Linked DNA regions of Variovorax paradoxus. The protein of the gene in region 1 binds, or shares a complex with, the protein of each later gene. Links are inferred from orthologs where the notes say so. Each region holds a gene or a part of one and is shown in the gene's direction. Other genes may lie near its edges.

Evidence for each region.
Region 2: the proteins of cgtA (region 1) and ybiB are in contact, whole or in part, in a crystal structure (PDB 8BFT), measured with the Escherichia coli proteins. The link is inferred for Variovorax paradoxus from one-to-one orthologs.

The regions. Positions count from the first base shown.
Region 1 is NZ_LR743507.1:4,889,046-4,895,820, reverse strand. Bases 1,471-4,362 are described here. They hold cgtA (Obg family GTPase CgtA), read left to right. Parts: upstream 1,471-2,324; coding sequence 2,325-3,401; downstream 3,402-4,362. Other genes in these bases: proB (glutamate 5-kinase), read left to right, coding at 3,491-4,362; rpmA (50S ribosomal protein L27), read left to right, coding at 1,993-2,253; rplU (50S ribosomal protein L21), read left to right, coding at 1,669-1,980; AACL56_RS23125 (polyprenyl synthetase family protein), read right to left, coding at 1,471-1,477. Also shown: type IV-A pilus assembly ATPase PilB, read right to left, coding at 1-241; more of AACL56_RS23125, read right to left, coding at 485-1,470; more of proB, read left to right, coding at 4,363-4,630; AACL56_RS23100 (CNP1-like family protein), read right to left, coding at 4,681-5,274; AACL56_RS23095 (RNA pyrophosphohydrolase), read right to left, coding at 5,222-5,890; AACL56_RS23090 (proline--tRNA ligase), read left to right, coding at 6,038-6,775. UniProt on the Escherichia coli protein: An essential GTPase which binds GTP, GDP and possibly (p)ppGpp with moderate affinity, with high nucleotide exchange rates and a fairly low GTP hydrolysis rate.
Region 2 is NZ_LR743507.1:4,305,401-4,312,231, forward strand. The notes cover bases 2,447-5,394. They hold ybiB (DNA-binding protein YbiB), read left to right. Parts: upstream 2,447-3,441; coding sequence 3,442-4,347; downstream 4,348-5,394. Other genes in these bases: AACL56_RS19995 (nitrate reductase), read left to right, coding at 2,447-3,254; cobA (uroporphyrinogen-III C-methyltransferase), read left to right, coding at 4,344-5,156; AACL56_RS20010 (ABC transporter ATP-binding protein), read left to right, coding at 5,251-5,394. In the rest of the region: more of AACL56_RS19995, read left to right, coding at 450-2,446; more of AACL56_RS20010, read left to right, coding at 5,395-6,369; AACL56_RS20015 (ABC transporter substrate-binding protein), read left to right, coding at 6,464-6,831.

The DNA.
Region 1 (6,775 bases):
TCGCGTCGAGATCGAGCAGCGGGGCGCCGAAGGCTGTCGACAGCGTGTGCGCAAGATCGGCGGCCGACACGGCGCCGGAACCCGTCAGTTCGGCGATGAAACTGGTACGGCCGCTCAGCGACTTCTGATAGATGTCCTCCGCGGACTTGGCAGGAAGTTTGCCGGCCGAAACCAGGGCGCGCGCTAGCCCGGGAAGGGCAATCTGCGTGGGTTCTTTGACGGGAAGTTCGGCAGCGGCCATTCAGCGAATGCAAAAGATGTGAAAAAGTGCTTCACGATCATCGCTGAACACTCCTGTGCTGTAAATCGCTACACAGCAACAGGCATGGCCATTTATTTACGCCAGCCGAAAGGCTGGTCGGGGTGAGAGGATTCGAACCTCCGGCCTCTACGTCCCGAACGTAGCGCTCTACCAGGCTAAGCTACACCCCGATGGTTGCAAGAAAAAAAGTAATCGTCCTAGATGCCAACTCAGGAGAGGTGTTCAGGCACGTCGCTCAAGCAACTGAGCCGCCAATTGTAGCAAACCTGAAGCGTGCAAATTGGACGGAAATCCTTTTAATGCATGAATTGCACGCTGGGCTTCGGTTGCTGCAGCAGCACGAGACGCATCCAAGGCCCCGGTTTCGCGAACGATTTCGACGATCTTGCCTAGTTGCGTGGTGTCTCCCGCCTCGATGGCCTCTCGTATCAACTCGCGTTGCGCGGGTGTGCCTCGCTGCATAGCGAAGATGAGCGGCAAGGTCGTCTTGCCTTCGCGCAGATCGTCGCCGACATTCTTGCCGGTTTCCAGTGCATCACCTGCGTAGTCGAGGACATCGTCGATCACCTGGAACGCGGTCCCGAGCGCTTGTCCATAAGTGGCGCAGGCTTCCTCGACCTCGGGGGCGGCGCCTGCCAATACCGCAGCAAGACGCGTGCTGGCTTCGAACAACTTGGCGGTCTTCGAGCGAATCACGCGCAGGTACGCGGCTTCGTCCAGCGATGCGTCGTGCATGTTCATCAACTGAAGCACTTCGCCCTCGGCAATCACGTTCGTCGCTTCGGCCAGAATTTGCATTACACGCATGTTGTTTGCATCCAACATCATCTGGAATGCGCGTGAATACAGAAAGTCGCCTACCAGCACGCTGGCCGGATTGCCGAACGATTCATTTGCGGTGGCGCGACCACGGCGCAGGGTCGATTCATCGACCACGTCATCGTGCAACAGCGTGGCCGTATGAATGAACTCCACCACGGCGGCCAGGTTAAAGCGTTGTTCGCCGGTGTGGCCGAGCGCGCCCGACATCAGAAGCAGCAGCGCCGGCCGCAGGCGTTTGCCGCCAGCGGAGATGATGTATCTGGAAACCTGGCTGACCAGCGGCACGCCCGTGTCGAGGCGTCGGGCAATTACACGGTCGACTTCGACCATGTCGCCGGCAATCAGGTCCAGCACTGTGGCGGTGGGGGAGGTGTCGGCGGCGGGAACTGGCAAGGCGTGGGCGCAGGGCGCTGCTGGGAGGGATGGCGGCCCAAGTCAAGAGAGAGCCGGAAGCGTGAAATTATAGGGAGCCGCTGCAGCCTTTCGGTCGTAAGCAGGGCAGGGGGTAGTGAGTGATCATGAACCGCGATATAATCTTGGGCTCTGCGGAATTCGCCGCGGAGACTCATTTCTAAGAGGTTTACATGTACGCGGTCATAAAAACCGGCGGCAAGCAGTATCGCGTTGCTTCCGGCGAGAAAATCAAAGTAGAACAGATTGCTGCGGACGTAGGCCAGGAAATCGTGATCGACCAGGTTCTGGCCGTCGGAAACGGCGCTGAAATCAAGGTTGGCACGCCCCTGGTGTCCGGCGCAACGGTGACAGTCACGGTACTGTCGCACGGCAAGCACGACAAGGTTCGCATCTTCAAGATGCGCCGTCGCAAGCACTATCAGAAACGTCAAGGCCATCGCCAGCAGTTCACCGAACTGCAAATCGGCGCGATCGCCGGCTAAGGAGAATATTCCATGGCACAGAAAAAAGGCGGCGGCTCAACGCGAAACGGGCGCGATTCCAAGCCCAAGATGCTCGGCGTGAAGGCTTTCGGCGGCGAGTTGATCAGCGCGGGCTCGATCATCGTGCGTCAGCGCGGCACCCAGTTCCACCCCGGCGTGAACGTCGGTGTGGGCAAGGACCACACGCTCTTCGCTCTGGTCGACGGCCACGTGTCGTTCGGTCAAAAGGGTGCTCTGAACAAGCACACGGTCAACGTGACCCCCGCGGCTTAAGCCCCGAAGTCACTTCGATCACCCGAGGCCCCGCATTGCCGGGGCTTCTTCATTTGTAAACTGGACATCCCATGAAGTTCGTCGACGAAGCCTTCATCGACATCGCCGCCGGCGATGGCGGCAACGGCTGCGTGTCGTTCCGTCATGAGAAGTACAAGGAATTCGGCGGCCCCAATGGCGGCGACGGCGGCCGAGGCGGCCACGTGTTCGCGGTGGCCGATTCCAACCTCAACACGCTCGTCGACTTCCGCTACTCCCGCCGCCATGAGGCCAAGCGCGGCGAGCACGGCATGGGCTCCGACATGTTCGGTGCCGCGGGCGACGACATCACGCTCAAGATGCCGGTCGGCACGATCATCTCCGATGCCGAAACCGGCGAGGTGCTGTTTGAACTGCTGAAGGAAGGCGAAGTCATCACCATCGCGAAAGGTGGCGATGGCGGCTTCGGCAACATGCGGTTCAAGAGTGCGATCAACCGCGCCCCGCGCCAGAAGACGCCAGGCTGGCCCGGCGAGAAACGCAGCGTCAAGCTCGAGTTGAAGGTGCTTGCCGATGTGGGCCTGCTCGGAATGCCGAATGCCGGCAAGTCGACACTGATCAGCGCCATTTCCAACGCGCGTCCACGCATTGCGGACTACCCGTTCACCACGCTGCACCCGAACCTTGGTGTGGTACGCGTGGGTCCGGAGCAGAGCTTCGTGGTGGCAGACCTGCCGGGGCTGATCGAGGGCGCCGCCGAAGGGGCCGGCCTGGGGCACCTCTTCCTGCGTCACCTCCAGCGCACACGCTTGCTGCTGCATGTGGTCGACATGGCGCCGTTCGACGACGCCGTCGATCCGGTCGCTCAGGCCAAGGCCATCGTGGGCGAACTCAAGAAGTACGACGCTGCGCTCTACGAGAAGCCACGCTGGCTCGTGCTCAACAAGCTCGACATGGTGCCAGCCGAAGAGCGCGCAGCGCGTGTCAAGGACTTCGTGAAGCGCCTGCGCTTCAAGGGGCCTGTATTCGAGATCTCGGCGCTCACCCGCGAAGGCTGCGAGCATCTGGTGCAGGCGATCTACCAGCAGGTCAAGGCCGAGCAGGTCGCCGAGCACGCGCCGGTGGTTGTCGATCCGCGCTTTGCGCCGCTGCCGCCCGAGGGCGCCTGAGCAATACCGCGGCGCCCCCGGCCGGTAGGCGCCTTCAACAGACAGACAGATAGCAACCCTCGCAGCCCTCACGACAGCATCGCCCGACAATGACCTCGAACTCCGGATCCACTGCCTTGCGGGATGCCCGCCGAATCGTCGTCAAGGTGGGCTCCAGCCTCGTGACCAACGAGGGCCGCGGTCTCGACGAGGCAGCCATCGGCGAATGGTGCAGGCAACTCGCTGCGCTGGTGCGTGATGGCCGCGAGGTCGTCATGGTGTCGAGCGGCGCGATCGCCGAGGGCATGAAGCGACTCGGCTGGCGCACCCGTCCGCACGAAATCAACGAACTGCAGGCAGCGGCTGCCGTCGGCCAGATGGGCCTGGCCCAGATGTACGAAACCAAGCTGCGCGAAAACGAGATCGGCAGCGCACAGGTGCTCCTCACGCATGCCGACCTGGCCGACCGTGAGCGGTATCTGAACGCGCGTTCGACGCTGGTCACCTTGCTCAAGCTGGGCGTGGTGCCTGTCATCAATGAAAATGACACGGTCGTCAATGACGAGATCAAGTTCGGCGACAACGACACGCTCGGCGCGCTCGTGGCCAACCTGGTCGAGGCCGATGCTTTGGTCATCCTGACCGACCAGAAGGGCCTGTACACCGCCGATCCGCGCAAGGATCCCGATGCCCGGTTCGTCCATGAGGCCGCCGCCGGAGACCCTGCGCTGGAAGCCATGGCCGGCGGCGCCGGGTCCAGCATCGGTCGCGGTGGAATGATCACCAAGATTCTCGCGGCCAAGCGTGCGGCCGGCTCGGGCGCCTCCACCGTCATCGCCTGGGGCCGCGAGCCCGAAGCCCTGTTGCGCCTTACGCGCGGCGAAGCCATCGGCACCTTGCTGGTGGCACAGACTGCCAAGCACCAGGCCCGCAAGCGCTGGATGGCCGATCACCTGCAACTGCGTGGCGCGGTGGTCGTCGATGCGGGGGCCGCCGCCAAGGTGCGCGCGGAAGGCAAGAGCTTGTTGCCGATCGGCATGACCGGCGTGTCGGGCGAATTCTCGCGCGGCGATGTCATTGCAGTGCGCGATGCCGACGGTGTCGAATTGGCCCGCGGCCTGGCCAACTACTCGAGCGTGGAGGCGCGGTTGCTGTGCCGCAAGCCATCGACCGAATTCGAGCGGCTGCTGGGCTATGTGGCGGAACCCGAAATGGTCCACCGCGACAACATGGTGTTGATGCCAGGCTGATCAAAAAACAACGGGGCTCAAGGCCCCGTTCTTGTTTGACCCGGTGCAGGCTACTGCACTTCCCGAATCGGATTGCGGATGTTCTGGACCATGTCGCCGACCGACGCACGCGGCGCATTGCCGCGGCACAGTGCCTGCGTTGCCAGCGCCCGGGTATAGCTCGAATTCATGTCGTTCAGACGCTTCCACTCGGGCTTGGGCGAATCCTGCCAGGCGCCATTGTTGTAGCGGGCATAGCTTTTCATTTCCGCAGTCGAGCAACGGACGCCTTCGTAGAAGGCATTGAGTGCGCCGCCGCTCTTGTTGTGCGCCACGACCACATAGCGCACGATGCCGTCGCCGGTGATGGCGATCGTCTTCGGGTCCAGGCCGAACTGGAGGCTCATGTATGAGGGCATCTGGATCGGCAGCAACCGGCTTTCGCTGAAGGCCGGAGGTGGCGGTGTGGCAGTTTCCTCCCATTCCTTGTCCGTTTCGTAGCGCTTGGGCGGCGGCGGCAAACCCGATTGAGCCCAGTCGGCGTTGTCGGTGTCGTGCGTGCCCGAGGCGCAGCCTGCCAGCACGCCGAAGCACAGAAGCAGAAGGGCGCGCTCAGCGTTGCGTCGGAAGGAAGGGCGCTTTGTTGTGGGGAAGGGAAGGTTCATCGCTCGCTGAAGGAATGTCGGGATGCGGATCGAAGCTCCCGCCGGGCGGCAGGTCGAGTCCGGGAGGGGCTCCGGCGTCCAGCGGGTGGCGCTCGAACTCGCGAGCGCGCACGTTGCTGCGCAGGAAGCGGTTGCGGAAATCCTGCCGCGGCAGGTAGCGAGCAAGCTCGGTGAGCGCCATCTCGTAGACGCCGCGCTTGAACTCGACGACCACGTCGAGCGGCACCCAGTAGTCGTGCCAGCGCCAAGCGTCGAATTCGGGATGGTCGGTGGCACGCAGGTTGAGATCCCAGTCGTGGCCGACGAGTTGCAGCAGATACCAGATTTGTTTCTGGCCCTTGTAGTGGCCCCGTGCGTCACGGCGGATGAACCGATCCGGCACCTCGTAGCGCAACCAGTCGCGGGTACGGGCCACGATGCGCACGTGCTCCGGGTGGAGCCCCACTTCCTCGTGCAGTTCCCGGAACATGGCCTGTTCGGGACTTTCGCCGCGATCTATGCCGCCTTGCGGAAACTGCCAGGAATGTGTGCGTATGCGCTTGCCCCAGAAAACCTGGTTTCTCTGGTTGAGCAGGATGATGCCGACGTTGGGCCTGAAGCCGTCCCGGTCGAGCATAATCAAACCCCAATTTTTGAACTGAGTCGATTATGCATGCCGGGGTGCCCTCGGCAAGCTGCCGATGCCAGGCTCTCAGGGTCTCTCCGGGGGAGCAGTCCCCCACTTCCCAACTTCGAATCCCGCGACTCCATCACTGCCATCCCGATGAAAGCTTCCCGATTTTTTGTCTCCACCCTCAAGGAAGCGCCCGCTGACGCAGAGGTCGCGAGCCACCGGCTCATGATGCGTGCCGGCATGATCAAGAAGCTCGGCACGGGCATCTACACCTACATGCCCATGGGCCTGCGCGTGATCCGCAAGGTCGAGGCGATCGTGCGCGAGGAGATGAACCGCGCCGGTGCTGTCGAGATGACGATGCCCGTGGTGCAGCCCGCCGAGTTCTGGCAGGAAACCGGCCGTTTCGAGAAGATGGGCCCCGAGCTGCTGCGCATCAAGGACCGCCACGATCGCGACTTCGTGATCCAGCCGACCAGCGAAGAGGTCGTGACAGACATCGCGCGCCAGGAAATCCGCAGCTACAAGCAGCTGCCGAAGAACTTCTACCAGATCCAGACCAAGTTCCGTGACGAGCGCCGTCCGCGCTTCGGCCTGATGCGCGGGCGCGAATTCATCATGAAGGACGCCTACAGCTTCGACCGCGACCTCGACGCCGCCAAGGCCAGCTACCAGGTCATGGCGCAGGCCTATCGCACCATCTTCGACCGCTTCGGCCTGCGCTACCGTGCCGTGGCGGCCGACAGCGGCGCCATCGGCGGCGACCTGAGCGAAGAGTTCCAGGTGATTGCCGCCACCGGCGAAGACGCCATCGTCTACTGCCCCGACAGCAGCTACGCCGCGAACATGGAAAAGGCGGAAGCCCTGGCGCCATCGGGCCCGCGTCCC
Region 2 (6,831 bases), 580 kb from region 1 along the record:
GCGCGCATCTACTCGGTGGGCGAATGCGCGGCGCACCGCGGCATCGCCTACGGCCTGGTGGCGCCGCTGTTCGAGCAGGCCAAGGTGGCGGCCAACCACCTGGCGCAGTTCGGAATCGGCCGCTACCTGGGCTCGCTCACCTCCACCAAGCTCAAGGTGACAGGCATCGACCTGTTCTCGGCCGGCGAGTTCATGGGCGGGGAAGGCACCGAGGAGATCGTCATGAGCGACCCCTTCGGCGGCGTCTACAAGAAGCTGGTGATCAGGAACGACCGGCTGGTAGGCGCGTGCCTGTACGGCGACACGGCGGACGGCAGCTGGTACTTCAGGTTGCTGCGCGAAGGACGCGATGTGCACGCCATCCGCGACCGGCTGATGTTCGGCGAACCGGCTGCCGGCAATGCCGGCCACGGCAGGGTGGAGGCAGCGTGAGTCCCGCGAGCGCCACGATGCGCGAGACGCGCTCCACCTGCCCTTACTGCGGCGTCGGCTGCGGGGTCATCATCGAATCGGACGGCACCGAGATCACCGGCGTGCGCGGCGATCCCGACCACCCGGCGAACTTCGGGCGCCTGTGCACCAAGGGCTCGACACTGCACCTCACGGCCAGCGCCACGGTCACGCGGCAGACGCGTCTGCTGCAGCCGATGCAGCGCCTCTCACGCGGCGAGGCGCCCGTCGCAACCTCGTGGGACAGCGCACTCGACCTCGCCGCCGGCAAGTTCGCCCAGGTTGTGCGCGAGCACGGGCCGGACGCGGCAGGCTTCTATGTGTCGGGCCAGCTGCTCACAGAGGACTACTATGTCTTCAACAAGCTCGCCAAGGGGCTGGTGGGCACCAACAACATCGACACCAACTCGCGGCTGTGCATGAGCAGCGCGGTGGCCGGCTACAAGCAGGCACTGGGCGCCGATGCACCGCCGACTTGCTACGACGACCTGAAGCATGCGCAGTGCCTGTTCATCGTCGGCAGCAACACGGCCTGGGCGCACCCCATACTTTTTCGCCGCATCGAGGACGCGAAAGCCGCGAACCCGGCGCTGAAGATCGTCGTGGCCGATCCGCGCCGCACCGACACGGCCGAGATCGCCGACCTGTTCCTGCCCATCCAGCCCGGCACCGACGTGATGCTGTTCAACGGCATGCTGCACCTGATGCTGCGCGAAGGCTGGACCGACGCGGCCTACATCGCGGCGCACACCAGCGGCTTCGGGGCGCTCGAAGCCACGGTGCGCGAGTGCACACCCGGGAAGGTGGCGCAGGTCTGCGGCATTCCGGTGTACGACCTGCTCGCAGCGGCGCGGCTCTTCGCCACCTCCGCGGCCACGCTGAGCCTGTATTGCCAGGGCCTGAACCAGTCGTCGAGCGGCACCGCGAAGAACGCGTCGCTCATCAACCTGCACCTGGCCACCGCGCAGATCGGCCGCCCCGGCGCGGGACCGTTCTCGCTGACCGGCCAGCCCAACGCCATGGGCGGTCGAGAGGTGGGCGGACTGGCCAACCTGCTGAGCGCGCACCGCGACATGGCCAACCCCGCGCACCGGGCCGAGGTGGCCGCGCTGTGGGGCGTGCCTTCGGTGCCCGGGAAGCCCGGCAGGACGGCCGTGGAGATGTTCCAGGCCGCGGCCGATGGCGAGATCCGCGCCCTCTGGATCGCGTGCACCAATCCTGCGCAGTCGATGCCCGACCAGGCCACAGTGCGCCGCGCGCTGGAGCGCGCCGAGTTCGTCGTGGTGCAGGAGGCCTTCGCCACCACGGCCACCTGCGCCTTCGCCGACCTGCTCCTGCCTGCCACCACCTGGGGCGAGAAGGAAGGCACCGTGACCAACAGCGAGCGCCGCATCTCGCGCGTGCGCCCTGCCGTGCCGGCGCCGGGCGAGGCGCGCAACGACTGGTCGATCGCGGTGGCCTTCGCCCACCGCCTCGAGCGGCAGCTGGGCCGCGGCTTCACGCTGTTTCCGTACGAGACGCCCGAGCAGGTGTGGAACGAGCACCGCGAGTCGACGCGCGGGCGCGACCTGGACATCACCGGCATGAGCTACGCGATGCTGGAGACCGCCGGCCCCCAGCAATGGCCGATGAAGGAAGGCGACACCGTCGGCCGCGTGCGCCTGTACGAAGACGGCGTGTTTCCCACGCCGGACGGTCGCGCGCGCTTCGTCGACACCGTCTACCGGCCGGTGGCCGAGGCCCGCGAGGCGCGCTACCCGTTCTCGCTCAATACCGGCCGCCTGCGCGACCAGTGGCACGGCATGAGCCGCACCGGTACCGCCGGCCGGCTTTTCGGGCATGTGCCCGAACCCGCCGTGCAGTTGCATGCGCAGGACATGGCGCGCCGCCAGATCGGCGAAGGCGACCTGGTGCATGTCACCTCGAAGCGCGGCTCGATCCTGCTGCCGGCGCGCGCCAGCGCCGAGGTGGGGCTGAACCAGGCCTTCATCGCGATGCACTGGGGCGAGGAATACCTGGGCGGCTGCTCGTCGACCGGCACGCGGCTCGCGGGCATCAATGCGCTGACGACGCCCGCCTTCTGCCCCAGCTCGAAGCAACCCGAGCTGAAGCACACGGCGGTGAAGATCCTCAAGGCCGAACTGCCCTGGTCGCTGCTGGGCATGGCGTGGCTGCCGGCGGGCGAGGCGCTTGCCGCGCAGCGCGCGCTGCAGCCGCTGATGGCAATGTTCCCGTTCGCAGTCTGCGTGCCGTTTGCGGGCAGCACGCAAGGCCAGGCGCGCAGCGGCCTGCTCTTTCGCGCCGCCGCCCACGAGGCGCCCGATGACGCGCTGCTAGAGAAGATCGAAGGGCTGCTCGGCCTGCAGGCTGCAGACATCCTGCGCTATGCCGACCGCCGCCGCGGCCAGCGCCGCTGCGCGCGGCTGGTGCGCCGCGTCGACGGCAGCGCGGCGCTGGAGGCCTTCCTGCTGGGCGGCGACACCAGCGCCGAGGCCTGGATCGCAACGCTGCTGCGCGAGGAGCTGCCCGCGCAGACCTACGGACGCATGCTGCTGTCGCCGGGCGCGCGCGCGCCGGTGGCGGTGCAGTCGCGCGGCAGGACGGTGTGCACCTGCTTCGACGTGGCCGACGCGGCGATCCAGTCCGAACTGGTGCGCTGCAGCGGCACGCCGGACGAGCGGCTGGCCAGGCTGCAGGGAGCGCTGAAATGCGGCACCAATTGCGGCTCGTGCATTCCGGAACTCAAGCGGATGGTGCGGGCGACGCCGGTGGAGGTGGAGGCGGTGGAGACGGCCGCCTCATGACCCCGGTCTTCGCCCCCTCCTCTGGGGGAGGGATGGGGTGGGGCAAGCGGCCTCCACCGCCGCGCAGCCTTCGAGGCCGCCGAGCCCAGGCCCCATCCCTGCCTTCCCCCAACGGGAGAAGGAGCGAATCCGATGCATAAGCCGAATGAAGTTCCGGCATAAGCCTTGCAGGACAATCCACCCACCCATGGGAATCAGCCAATACATCAAGGAAATCGGCCGCGGCGCGCGAGGCGCCAGGCCGCTCACGCGCGAAGCGGCCACCGATCTCTTCGGCCAGGTGCTGGACGGCACCGTCACCGACCTGGAGCTCGGCGCCTTCTGCCTGGCCATGCGCATCAAGGGCGAGACGCCCGAGGAGATGGCCGGCTTCCTCGACGCCACCCACGCGCGGCTGGAGCGAATCCCGCCCGGTGACCGCCCGCTGGTGGTGCTGCCCAGCTACAACGGCGCACGCAAGCTCCCGGTGCTCACGCCGCTGCTGGCGCTGCTGCTGGCGCGCGAAGGCCTGCCGGTGCTGGTGCATGGCAGCGCCAGCGAAACCTCCCGCGTGCTGGCGTCGAACGTGCTCGCCGCACTCGGCGTGACGCCGATGACCGCCATCCGCCCCGTCGCCAGCGGCGAAGCGGCCTTCGCGCCCACCGAGCTGCTGAACCCCGCCCTGAAGCGCCTGCTCGACGTGCGCCGCGTGGTCGGCCTGCGCAATCCGGGCCACAGCGTGGTGAAGCTGATGCAGCCCGGCGCCGGCTCCTGCGTGGTGGTGGCCAGCTACACGCATCCCGAATACGCACGCACCATGGGCGAGACCTTCGAGCTCACGGCCATGACCGCCCTGCTCTCGCGCGGCCTCGAAGGCGAAGTGGTGTCCGACCCACGCCGCACCGCGCAGATCGACGGCTTCGTGCGCGGCGTGCGCACCGAACTGCAGGCCCAGCAGCCCGGCACCGCCGCGGACGTGCCCGGCCTGCCCAGGGAGATCGACGTCGCCACCACCGCCGACTACACGCGCCGCGTGCTGGCCGGCGAGCTTCCCGTACCCGAGGCCATCGCGACGCAGGTCGGGCACATCACGCAACTGGCATCCCACGCATGAACAACAACGCCCACCCCACCCTGCCTTTCATCACCGGACGCTGCACGCTGGTGGGCGCCGGCCCCGGCGACCCGGAACTGCTGACGGTCAAGGCCGTGAAGGCGATCCAGGCCGCCACCGTGCTGCTGGTCGACGACCTCGTGAACGACGAGATCCTGGCCTATGCCCGCCCCGGCGCGCGCATCGTGCACGTGGGCAAGCGCGGCGGCTGCAAGAGCACGCCACAGGCCTTCATCGAGCGGCTGATGATCACCGCGGTGCGCGAAGGCGAGACCGTGGTGCGGCTCAAGGGCGGCGACCCGTTCATATTCGGGCGCGGCGGCGAGGAGGTCGAACACCTGCGCGAGGCCGGCATCGAATGCGTGGTGGTCAACGGCATCACCGCCGGCCTGGCCGCGGTGAGCGGGCTGGGCGTGCCGCTCACGCACCGCGACCATGCCCAGGGCGTGGTGTTCGTCACCGGCCACGCGAAGACGGGCGCCGGCGCCGCCGAGGAGCCGACCGACTGGCGCGCGCTGGCCGCCATGGCGCACGACGCACGGCTCACGCTGGTGATCTACATGGGCGTGTCGGGTGCAGCCCACATCGAGCGCGAACTGCTGCACGGCCTGCCGGCGGACACGCCGGCGGCCGTCGTCCAGCATGCGAGCCTGCCGCACCAGCGGCACGTCGCGACCACGCTGGGCCGGTTGAAGAGCAGCATCGCCGAAGCCGGACTGGCGAGCCCCGCGGTGATCGTCGTGGGCGACGTGCTGCGCGGCCTCGCCGCGGCCGAGCTGCCGGCGAGCACGGGCAGGTTCGGCACCTGAGTCCGAGGCGGCCGCGCCGCCGTCCCCCGCAGCCGCGGACCGGCCGCACCCCGGATTGGTGCGGCGTGGCATGGATCGTGCTGAGCCACCGGCAATGAATGCCGTCGCCACGCCCGTCCCCGCCGCCGTCGAGATCGTCGCGCTGACCAAGCGCTACGCACCCGGTACCCCGGCCGCCGTCGACCAGATCGATCTGCGCATCGCCAGCGGCAGCTACTGCTGCCTGCTGGGACCGTCGGGCTGCGGCAAGAGCACCACGCTGCGCATGATCGCCGGCCACGAGTCGGTGAGCAGCGGCGACATCCTGCTGGACAACCGCAACATCACCAACCTGCCCGCTGCCGCGCGCGGCACGGCGATGATGTTCCAGAGCTTCGCGCTCTTCCCGCACCTTTCGGCCACCGACAACGTGGCCTTCAGCCTGAAGATGAAAGGCATCGGCAAGGCCGAGCGCCAGAAGCGCGCCAGCGATCTGCTGGAGCGTGTCGCCATGGGCCATCTGGCGGCGCGCAAGCCCGGCGAGCTTTCGGGAGGCCAGCAGCAGCGCGTGGCGCTGGCGCGTGCGCTCATCACCGAGCCGCGCGTGCTGCTGCTCGACGAGCCGCTGTCGGCGCTCGATCCGTTCCTGCGCATCCAGATGCGCGCCGAGCTGCGGCGCTGGCAGAAGGAGCTGGGGCTGACCTTCGTGCACGTCACGCACTCTCAGGAAGAGGCGATGGCGCTGGCCGACACCATGGTGGTGATGAACCACGGGGTGATCGAGCAGGTCGGCTCGCCGCACGCCATCTACAACCACCCGGCCAGCGAGTTTGTGGCGCGGTTCATGGGCGGGCACAACGTGTTCGACACCCCTGGCGGAGCCATCGCCGTGCGCAGCGACCACATGCGGATCGCGCCCGCGTCGGACGCCGGCGAGTCCGGCGGACTTGCCGCCACCGTGACCGACGTCGAATACCAGGGCACCTACGTGCTGCTCGGCCTGGCGCTGGATGCCGCAGCGCCGGCGCGCCAGGGCGTCTCGGTGCTGCTTGGCGAGGCGGCCTTTCTGGCAAAGCCCTACGCGCCGGGCGATGCCGTGCGCCTGTCGTGGGCCGATGCCGATGCACGCCCCCTGGGCCCGGGCGTCAAGCCGCCGGGGCAGCGCACCCCCGCGACGGCACCCGCCCCCGCAGCGCGGCGCGACGACAACGCCGCGATCGCCATGACGCTCTGAGCGCGCAGCAGCCTCACAGCGCGACACCGAACAGGATTTTTCACCCGTCCCTTCCCAGCCACTCTTCAGCCACTTCTTTCACGGAGACTTTGCAATGACCGACCCCATCGAATCGTCCCCCGGCTTCAAGCGCCGCACGCTGCTGCAGGGCACCGCCGGCATCCTGGCCACGGGCATCGCGCCCTTCGTGCACGCACAGGAAAAGATCGTGCTGCGCTACCTGGGCACCGCGGTGAACCAGGACAAGGCCATCGCCGAGAAGTTCAAGGCCGACACCGGCATCGAGATCCAGTACGTGGCCGTGACCACCGACGACGTGACCAAGCGCGCCGTGACCGCGCCCAACAGCTTCGACCTGATCGATACCGAGTTCTTCTCGCTCAAGAAGATCGTGCCGACCGGCAACCTCAAGGGCATCGACACGAAGCGCGTGAAGAATGCGGACAAGATCACCTCGCTGTT